DNA from 2 places in the Paenibacillus sp. CCS19 genome. Region 1 is predicted to be linked to the other one. Evidence: riboswitches for the same ligand, from Rfam matches in the RefSeq annotation. Region 1 holds a riboswitch; the other holds the start of a gene.
What was found. A riboswitch is a leader RNA that binds a small molecule or an ion and turns the genes downstream of it on or off. The one in region 1 is predicted to bind cyclic di-AMP.

Region 1 (4,343 bases):
AGTATCCATATTCGACGTTATCCGTTATCGTGCCGCCAGTCGGAGGCAACGGTGCAGGCGGGATGGAATATCCGACGCTCATTACCGCATTCGCTGCCGAGGATGACAATCCAGGCTACTCGCTTGAACGCACGGTCGTCCATGAGATCGGACATCAGTATTGGTACGGCATGGTCGCTTCCAATGAGTTCGAGGAGGCTTGGCTCGACGAGGGCTTCACTTCATATGCCGAGGACAAAGTGATGGAAACCGAATACGGCGTACTGCCGAACCTTGCGCTGGAATCCAGCTATATGACCGACCCTGCGCCGCTGAAGCAGCTGTCTTGGAGCTACCACAGCCACGATCATTATGCGGAAAATGTGTACATGCGCGCCAAGCTCGTGCTTGTCGGCATCGAGAAGCTCGTCGGCGATCGAACGATGCAGAAGATTATGCGCACCTACTTCCAGAAATATAAATTCGGCCATCCGTCCACTGCCGATTTCGAACGTGTGGTGGAACAGGTAACGAAGACGAAGTGGAGCGACTACTTCCGTCAATATGTATACGGCGATCTGATGGCTGACTTCGCGGTTGAGAGCATCGATGTGCATACCGTTCGCCAGCCGGATGATACGGTTCAATACGAATCGATCGTTCAGGTGCGCAGTTTAGGCGGCAGCTACGGCCCTGTCCCGGTCAAGTTCCAGTTCACAGACGGCACGACAGTCACACGCAGCTGGAATGGCAATGAGAACACGATGCAGTTCAAGTTTGTTCACTCAGCCCCGCTAGATTGGGCAGCTGTCGATCCTCAGAATACGAATGTGCTCGACAATCGACATTTCAACAACTATTTGAAAGCCGAGCTGCCGGATCAGACGAAGGCACGCTGGAGCCTCGGCGCCGCGAAGCTGCTTGACAGCCTCATTGGCGCACTCGGCTGGTAGAGAGGAACGATTCGTATGAAGCAGCATTTGAAAACCGGCTGGTCGCTGACGGTCCGTCATCTATACGTGATTATCGTACTATTCGTCTATCAGCTGCTATGGGGCTTCTTCCTGTACCGTCTTGTGGACGGCATCGTTATCCCGCTTCTGCGCCGTTATCCCGGCAGCGGGATGCCTGCCTCCGCCGCTCGGTTATACTTGTATGAAGCGGAATTCCGTCTCATGAAGACGGATCTCATTCAGCCTTATCTATGGACATTCGCCGGTTTAATCGTGCTTCGCATGCTGCTGACGCCGCTGCTTAATGCAGGGTTGTTCCATTCCCTGCATCACGCTTCGACCGAGCAGGGGACCCGCTTCCTGCAAGGTGTGCGCCGCGGCTGGCTGCCGATGACGATGCTCTATTGGATCGAGACGCTGCTCGCACTGGCGCCTGGCTACTGGCTGCTGCCCCGCGCACTGTCGGCGACTCTTGCCGGCTCTTCTGTGAAGAGCATCATCATCGAGCTGCTGCCCGCCGCTTGCGGCTGGCTTGCATGGGGCATTCTGCTTCACCTGCTGTTCCTTGCCATGCAGCTTGGCTCCGCCTCAGGCAGCGGGGCATTCAACGGCTTATGGCGGGCACTAAGGCATTTCATTCCCTACTTCGGATTATCGCTGCTTATGTGGTGCGGAGTTGGCGCTGCGGGGCTGCTCGTCTCCTCCGCTTCGATGGTCTGGGCAGGCTTCCTCGCTATCTTAGTACACCAAGGCTACCGATTCGTGAAGACGATGCTCAAAGTGTGGACGATCGCCGCTCAATATGACTGTCTCCAATCTCGCTCCCAACCATAAGCTGACAAGCCCGTAAGTCGACAGGTTTCGAGTTTATTCCCTCATTCTTAAGTAGGACCGCGCCTATGAAAGCGCGGTCTTTTTTCGTGTTTTCCGGCCCTAAAATGAGAGAATCTCTCATAAACCAAGCAAAACTCCCCTATATTCATGAGAATTATTAGAAATTCGACACGCAGGAAGGATTTTCTTCAAAAAGTACGAATTATATTCCCCTGTACAATCAAACACTGCCGAATTTCCGTGTACGAAAACGGGGGAACCATTCTTGGGTGAATTGATCCCGACCAATCATGTCCGTTGGACAGGCTGGCCTGAGGGAATCATAGGGGACCTTCAACCGAACCCCACAGCTAACCTCGTAGGCAATGGAAGGAGCACTTTAACGTGCGCAACAAGATAGCAGCAATTTTCCTGGGTCTCGCACTTCTTCTTGCTTTCCAAGCGGGAAGCGCTTTCGCGGACTCGAAGCTCGACACAGTAGTTGATAGCGTTTACGGCACGCCGTACAAGACAGCTGGCACGACGTCCAAAGGCTTCGACTGCTCCGGCTTCACGATGTATGTATTTAAGCAGTTCGGTATTTCTTTGCCTCATTCGTCCTATGATCAAAGCAAGCTTGGCCAGAAAGTTGCCAAGGACGACCTGCGTGCAGGAGATCTCGTATTCTTCAATACGAGCGGCAAGGGCGTTTCCCACGTCGGCATTTATGTTGGCGATGGCAAATTCGCTCACGCTTCCTCCTCCAAAGGCGTTACAATCAGCAGCCTAAGCGACTCCTATTATGTAAAGCGTTACCTGAGCGCACGCCGCGTCATGAACGCTACATCCTATGAGAAGTATGCCGATGATCCGTCCGACCAAGCCGATGGCGGTCCAGACGTAGACTAAGAAGCACAGCTGCATGATATGCATGGTTCGCCATGCCAACAACAAAACCCGCTCGGGATCGAGCGGGTTTTGTTGTTTATTGCAAGTCGACCGTGGAGGTGCCGCCGCCACGTTAGCCTCGCATGACAGGACACATTTATGTATTCTAACTCTCTGCAGCTCGCCATTCGCACACTTTAACGCACTTTTTTGTTCTCTAACCTGCCGCCATCCGCCTCCGACGCCCGATAGCGCACACATTAATGTACTCTAACTCCCCTCCGCTCGCCGTCCGCAAACTTTAGCATACATTTATATACGCTGGTCTCATGAAATAAACAACCACGTTGTTATTTCTACTATTCTTTTCCCCGAATTTACTTTACTATTTCATATATTATGGAATTCTTATCATTCCACTGGTGATGATTTGCAGTCTGAGCAGACAACGGAGAGGGGTCATCCGATGAGCTTCATTGAAATTCGTCAGCTGACGAAGCAGTTTCGACAAGCGGTGAAAGAGCCTGGTTTAGCAGGAGCGGTCAAGCACCTGTTCTCCCAGAAGTATGTCGATAAAACGGCTGTCGCAGGCATTAACCTCGACATTGAGGAAGGCGAGACGGTCGCTTATGTCGGCCCGAACGGTGCAGGCAAGTCGACAACAATCAAGATGTTGACCGGCATTCTCATCCCAAGTTCCGGCACCATCAGCGTCGGCGGCATTGATCCGTATCGCAACCGAATGGAGAATGCACGTACAATCGGCGCCGTGTTCGGTCAGCGAACGCAGTTGTGGTGGGATATTCCGATCTCCGAAACGTTCTCGCTGTTGAAAGATATTTATGAGATTCCAGAAGCGCTGTACAAACGCAACCTGGATCAATTCATCGAGCTGCTCGGCATGGAGGATTTCCTCCACCTGACCGCTCGCAAGCTGTCGCTCGGTCAGCGGATGCGCGCCGATCTGGCCGCTGCACTTCTGCATAATCCGCGCACTGTCTACCTTGACGAGCCGACGATCGGTCTCGACATTGCCGTGAAGCAGCGCATACGCGAATTTATCCGTTCATCCAACAAAGAACGCGGGACGACCGTCATGCTGACTACGCACGACCTCGGCGACATCGAAGACCTGTGCAACCGTCTCGTCATTATCGACCAAGGCAGCCTCATCTACGATGGCACGCTTGCTGCGGTGAAAGACCGTTTCGCCCGCGAGCGGGTCATTCACTTCCAGCTGGAGAGCGCCGACCTGCCTGCGCTTCGCGAAGCGCTGGACCGTATGCCGAAGGTAACGGCAGAGAAGTTGGAACGGCAGCATGTATCGCTGCGATTCGACCGCTTCCACATTACAGCGAGCGAAGTCGCTTCTGCCGTCATGCGCTGCGGGGAAGTCGTCGACTTCCGGATCGACGAACCTGGCATCGAGCATGTCATCAAGCAAGTATACGAGGGCCACATCTCCCTCGACGAGCAGCAAGGAAGCAAACAAACAGCCGCTGGAAGGGAGGCGAACCGTCGATGAACGCATGGCTTCGGCTTCCACGTTCATGGCGGGCCTATACGGGCATTGCGACCCGAGCGATGCAGAACACGCTGGCCTACCGGCTATCCTACGTCGTCAACTTTGCATCCAGCTTCGTTCTGCTTATCGCCATGTACGCATTATGGAACGCGATTTATGCCGGACGCGAGGAGCTCGCGGGCATG
Region 2 (4,343 bases), on a different contig from region 1:
AACACCGGATACGACACATGCCCCAGCGCCCAAATAATCGTCGGCACCAGACAGCCTAAGAATCGCCGCTTGAACAGCCGCTCGAAGACGGCGATACCGAACAATCGATACAACGCTTCTTCTGAAATCGCCGCGCACCAAGCGAGCAGCGGGAATAGCAGCGGCAGCATCATATTATAAGGCGAAGATTCAACGCTTGTCGTCGACCACGAGCCGATGGACCTATCCAGACCTAGGAGCAGAATCGTCTGTGCGCCCAGCAGCGCGAAAGCGAGAGGATACGATATTTTCATCGATCGCCATACGTGACTGCCATATCCCTGCTCACCGTAGCGAAGCCATAGCGGCTTACCGAGCCTGCGCCATAAGCCGTCCCCGCTGACAAGACTGAACCAGATGGCAAGTCCCATGAGCACGGTGAAGATGTTGGAGATGATGAGGCCGCCAGCCGTCAGCGCCTCTGTATTCGGACGTGCGCCAAGCGTCGCGCGGATGCCGTCAGCCATGTTGTAGTTATTCACGATATAGAAGCCGAGGAACAGCAGGCAGAGCGCCAGGCCGCGGCGGAACAAAGCGATTTTGCGAATACGAATTGCCGTTATAATAGCCAGCAGAAACAACAGAGCATTCATCAGCATGCTGCCGTACAGAGACAACGTGCTTGCCAGATTTTTCTGCTTCTGAACGTATGATGTGTAGCTGTCAGGCGCACGGAATTTAGGGTCGTATTTCATAATAACCGGCTTGGAAGCCGAAGCGGGCCAATCAACCGTTACTTTAACCGTTAGCGCAGCATCACCGATGGAATAGCCTTTAGGCTGGATCGTGACGACATTGCCAGCTACTTTCGCATCTTTCAAGTCGGAGAGGCGGAAGCCGCTGGTGGATACAGCCGCTTGACGTGCGGTCATCAATCGGGACCAGTCCGACAGATAGCGGTCTTTGGCCTTCGTTCCCGTATTCGCAGGCAAGTATGTCCAGCCGGTTACTTGTCCGTTCTCCATATGTACCTGAACGAACAATGTGCCGGAATTCATCGTAAGCTCGGTCTGGAACGTATCGGTCGGAAACTTGCTGTCGTAGGTTTTGCCATAGGTGTCGAGCTGGTGTTCCTTCGATAAATAGCCGTACAGCATGCTGTCAGACTGATGTACGGTATGCGTGCCGCTGATTGGCTCGTTGAATCTGGACTTGGCGAAGGCGATTGCTTTGGCGGCGGCCTCTTCGCGTGTTAAGACTGGAGATGATTCCGCGTTTCCGCTGTCGGATGAAGGAACGAAGAGCGGTACGATTTGCAGCAGCAGGAAAATAATGAGGCCAAGCAGGCCGACGAACATGATCGAGCGGGGAATGCGCTGCGGCAGCAGCGGATAATCAGACATAAGGCCCTCCTTGTATGCCGTTAGCGGCAGCGGCTTGTATCGCTTCGGAATGAAACTTTTACTTCGTATGAGGTTGTCGGTGACGCCGTTTCACCTTGCTACTTTAGCATATGATCGCTTGGCCGAGCCAATGTCTCGATCGAGACGCTGAAAAAAAGCAGATAACAGTCGCAAGCGCGTAAAATAACGATCAGCGTCCAGCTAATGACAAGCTTGCCGCATAGATTCGTTTTTTTTCGGTGTAAATCGCCTCAATTGGAGGTAAATCCTTGTTGGTGTCGTTCTCCTATTCGCTATATAATTTGATACATTGCTTAACATTAATCAAATATTCAACAGCCGAATTTCCGAAGGAAAACGGGGGAACCATACTGTTGCCGTCTATGCAGACGCTGCCGATTCATCGGCCGTACGCGGCAACTTGGGGTGAATTCAGCATAAGGGAGGTCGAAGTGCCTTGCCTCAAGCTGATAGGGCGATCTATCCGGGCCCGAATCCGACAGCTAACCTCGTAGGCTGCATGGACAGAACTCATCGCAGACGGCATTGGGTTTCCAATGTCTTTTTTGTGCGCTTAGACAAGTCTGTTCATGGGATATGGAGAGGATAATGATGCACAAGGTTAACAAAAGAAAGCTGTTCAATTGGTCGCCGCCGCGCATTCTGGTAACGGGTTTCGCGCTAATTATTTTGCTGGGCGGACTGCTGCTCTCCCTTCCGATCTCCAATACGGACGGACAATATTTGCGCTACTTGGACGCCGTATTCACCGCAACATCTGCAACCTGTGTGACGGGACTCGTTGTGGTTGATACCGGCACGCATTTTACTACATTTGGCCAAATCGTTCTTATTGTATTAATCCAGATTGGCGGTTTAGGCTTCATGACAATGGCGACGTTAATCGCGCTCGTGCTGCGTAAGCGAATCTCGCTGAAGGAACGACTTGTGCTCCAGGAAGCAATGAATCAGTCGAACATGGAAGGGATCGTAAGGCTGATCCGCAAGGTGATCGTTTATTCGCTCGCCATTGAGGGAACAGGCGCTGTACTGTTCGCCATTCGGTTCGCTGCAGATATGCCGCTGGGCCGAGCCATCTACTATGGGATATGGCATGCAATTTCCATGTTTAACAATGCTGGCTTCGACTTATTCGGCGGGTTCCGAAGCTTGACCATGTATGTCGGGGACCCGATCGTGAACATAACCGCAATGGGACTTATTATTCTTGGTGGACTTGGCTTCGTCGTTATGTCCGATCTGATTGAATACCGTAACAACAAAAGGCTGTCGCTGCATTCTAAGGTTGTACTCACCATGACAGGCTTTCTGCTCGTCATTGGTACGATCGTCATCTTCATCTTCGAGTTCTCTAATAAACAGACCTTGGGATCGCTGGATTGGGGAGCCAAGATATGGGCCGCCATGTTCCAGTCCGTTACGCCGCGCACTGCAGGTGCGAATACGATCGATATCGGCGTCATGCGGCAGGCAACCATCTTCTTCATGGTCATCCTGATGTTTATCGGCGCATCGCCTGGCTCGACTGGCGGCGGCATCAAGACGACGACCTTCACAACGCTGATCGGCGCCGTGATTGCGATGATCCGCGGCAAGGAAGATATCGTATTGTTCAAATTCCGTCTGGCACGCGAGAGGATCTTCAAGGCGTTGACCATTACGATGCTGTCGCTCGTGCTTGTCATTGTCGTCACCATGTTGTTGTCGGCAACGGAAGACCGGGAGTTCCTACGGCTGCTGTTCGAGGCGACATCAGCTTTCGGCACGGTAGGCTTGTCTACAGGCATCACGCCATCGCTTAGTGATTTTGGCAAAATAATAATAAGCCTTACGATGTTTGCTGGCCGGCTTGGACCACTTACACTTGCGTACGCGCTTGGGCCGAAGGCAGAGAAGGATCTGTACCGTCATCCAGAAGGCAAAATCATTATTGGTTAATAAATAGATAAGAGGTAGGAGAAACCAAATGAAACAATTCGTTATTATCGGTCTGGGCCGCTTCGGCTCCAGCCTTGGCAAGGAGCTTGTCCAACTGGGCTATGAGGTACTCGGCATCGACAAGAATGAAGAGACGGTCGATGACATGAGCCGTGTGTTGACACACGTCGTAGCCGCAGATGCGACAGATGAGGAGACGCTGCGCGCACTAGGTGTTCGCAACTTCGACTGCGGTATCGTTGCCATCGGCGATGATATTCAATCGAGCATACTGGCTACGATTCAATTGAAGGACATTGGCGTAAAGTCGGTTGTTGCGAAGGCATTAAGCGAATTGCATGGCCGAGTATTGGAGAAGCTTGGGGTTGACCGCGTTATCTATCCAGAACGGGATATGGGCATCCGTGTTGCGCATCAGCTTGTGTCGCCGAATCTGCTCGACTACATTGAACTGTCTAAGGACTATACGATCGCGGAGCTTGCGGTACCGAACTGCCTCAATGGCAAGTCGCTGCAGGATATTAATACGAGAGCGCGTTATGGCTGCAGCATCGTCGCGATCAATAAGCCCAAAGGCGGCGTCATTATCGCGCCAACTGCCAATGAAGTATTGGCGGAGAAAGACGTTATGGTCGTCATCGGCACGAACAAACAAATCGAACAATTCGAAGAGGCGATCGTGCGATAGCTTCATTCCACGCACTCAAAGCGCGTTAGCTGCTGGAGGAAATTATGTCACATCAAGCATTACTTGCTATTGCAATCTTTCTGTTAGCATACGGGTTTATTATTTCAGAGAAAATTCATCGTACGATACTCGCCATGATTGGCGGATTGCTGATGGTTGCAGTCGGTATTGTCGATCAGGAAACGGCGCTTCATCATATCGACTTCAATACGCTGGGGCTGCTCATCGGTATGATGATCATCGTATCGATCACAGCGGATACAGGCTTGTTCAAGTACATTGCGATTAAGGCTGCGAAGAAAGCAAAGGGCAGT

Region 2: linked by a shared signal. The riboswitch ahead of SBI19_RS28790 (TrkH family potassium uptake protein) and the one ahead of SBI19_RS04630 (C40 family peptidase) in region 1 are both predicted to bind cyclic di-AMP.

Annotation. Positions count from the first base shown of each region.
Region 1 covers NZ_BTCK01000003.1:229,628-233,970, reverse strand. The annotation lists gene SBI19_RS04640 (M1 family metallopeptidase) at 1-932, shown strand, start outside; gene SBI19_RS04635 (hypothetical protein) at 948-1,766, shown strand; cyclic di-AMP (ydaO/yuaA leader) riboswitch at 1,985-2,146, shown strand; gene SBI19_RS04630 (C40 family peptidase) at 2,151-2,654, shown strand; gene SBI19_RS04625 (ABC transporter ATP-binding protein) at 3,100-4,158, shown strand; gene SBI19_RS04620 (ABC transporter permease) at 4,155-4,343, shown strand, end outside.
Region 2 covers NZ_BTCK01000079.1:9,223-13,565, reverse strand. The annotation lists gene SBI19_RS28795 (CPBP family intramembrane glutamic endopeptidase) at 1-1,382, opposite strand, end outside; cyclic di-AMP (ydaO/yuaA leader) riboswitch at 1,710-1,915, shown strand; gene SBI19_RS28790 (TrkH family potassium uptake protein) at 1,995-3,341, shown strand; gene SBI19_RS28785 (potassium channel family protein) at 3,370-4,029, shown strand; gene SBI19_RS28780 (ArsB/NhaD family transporter) at 4,074-4,343, shown strand, end outside.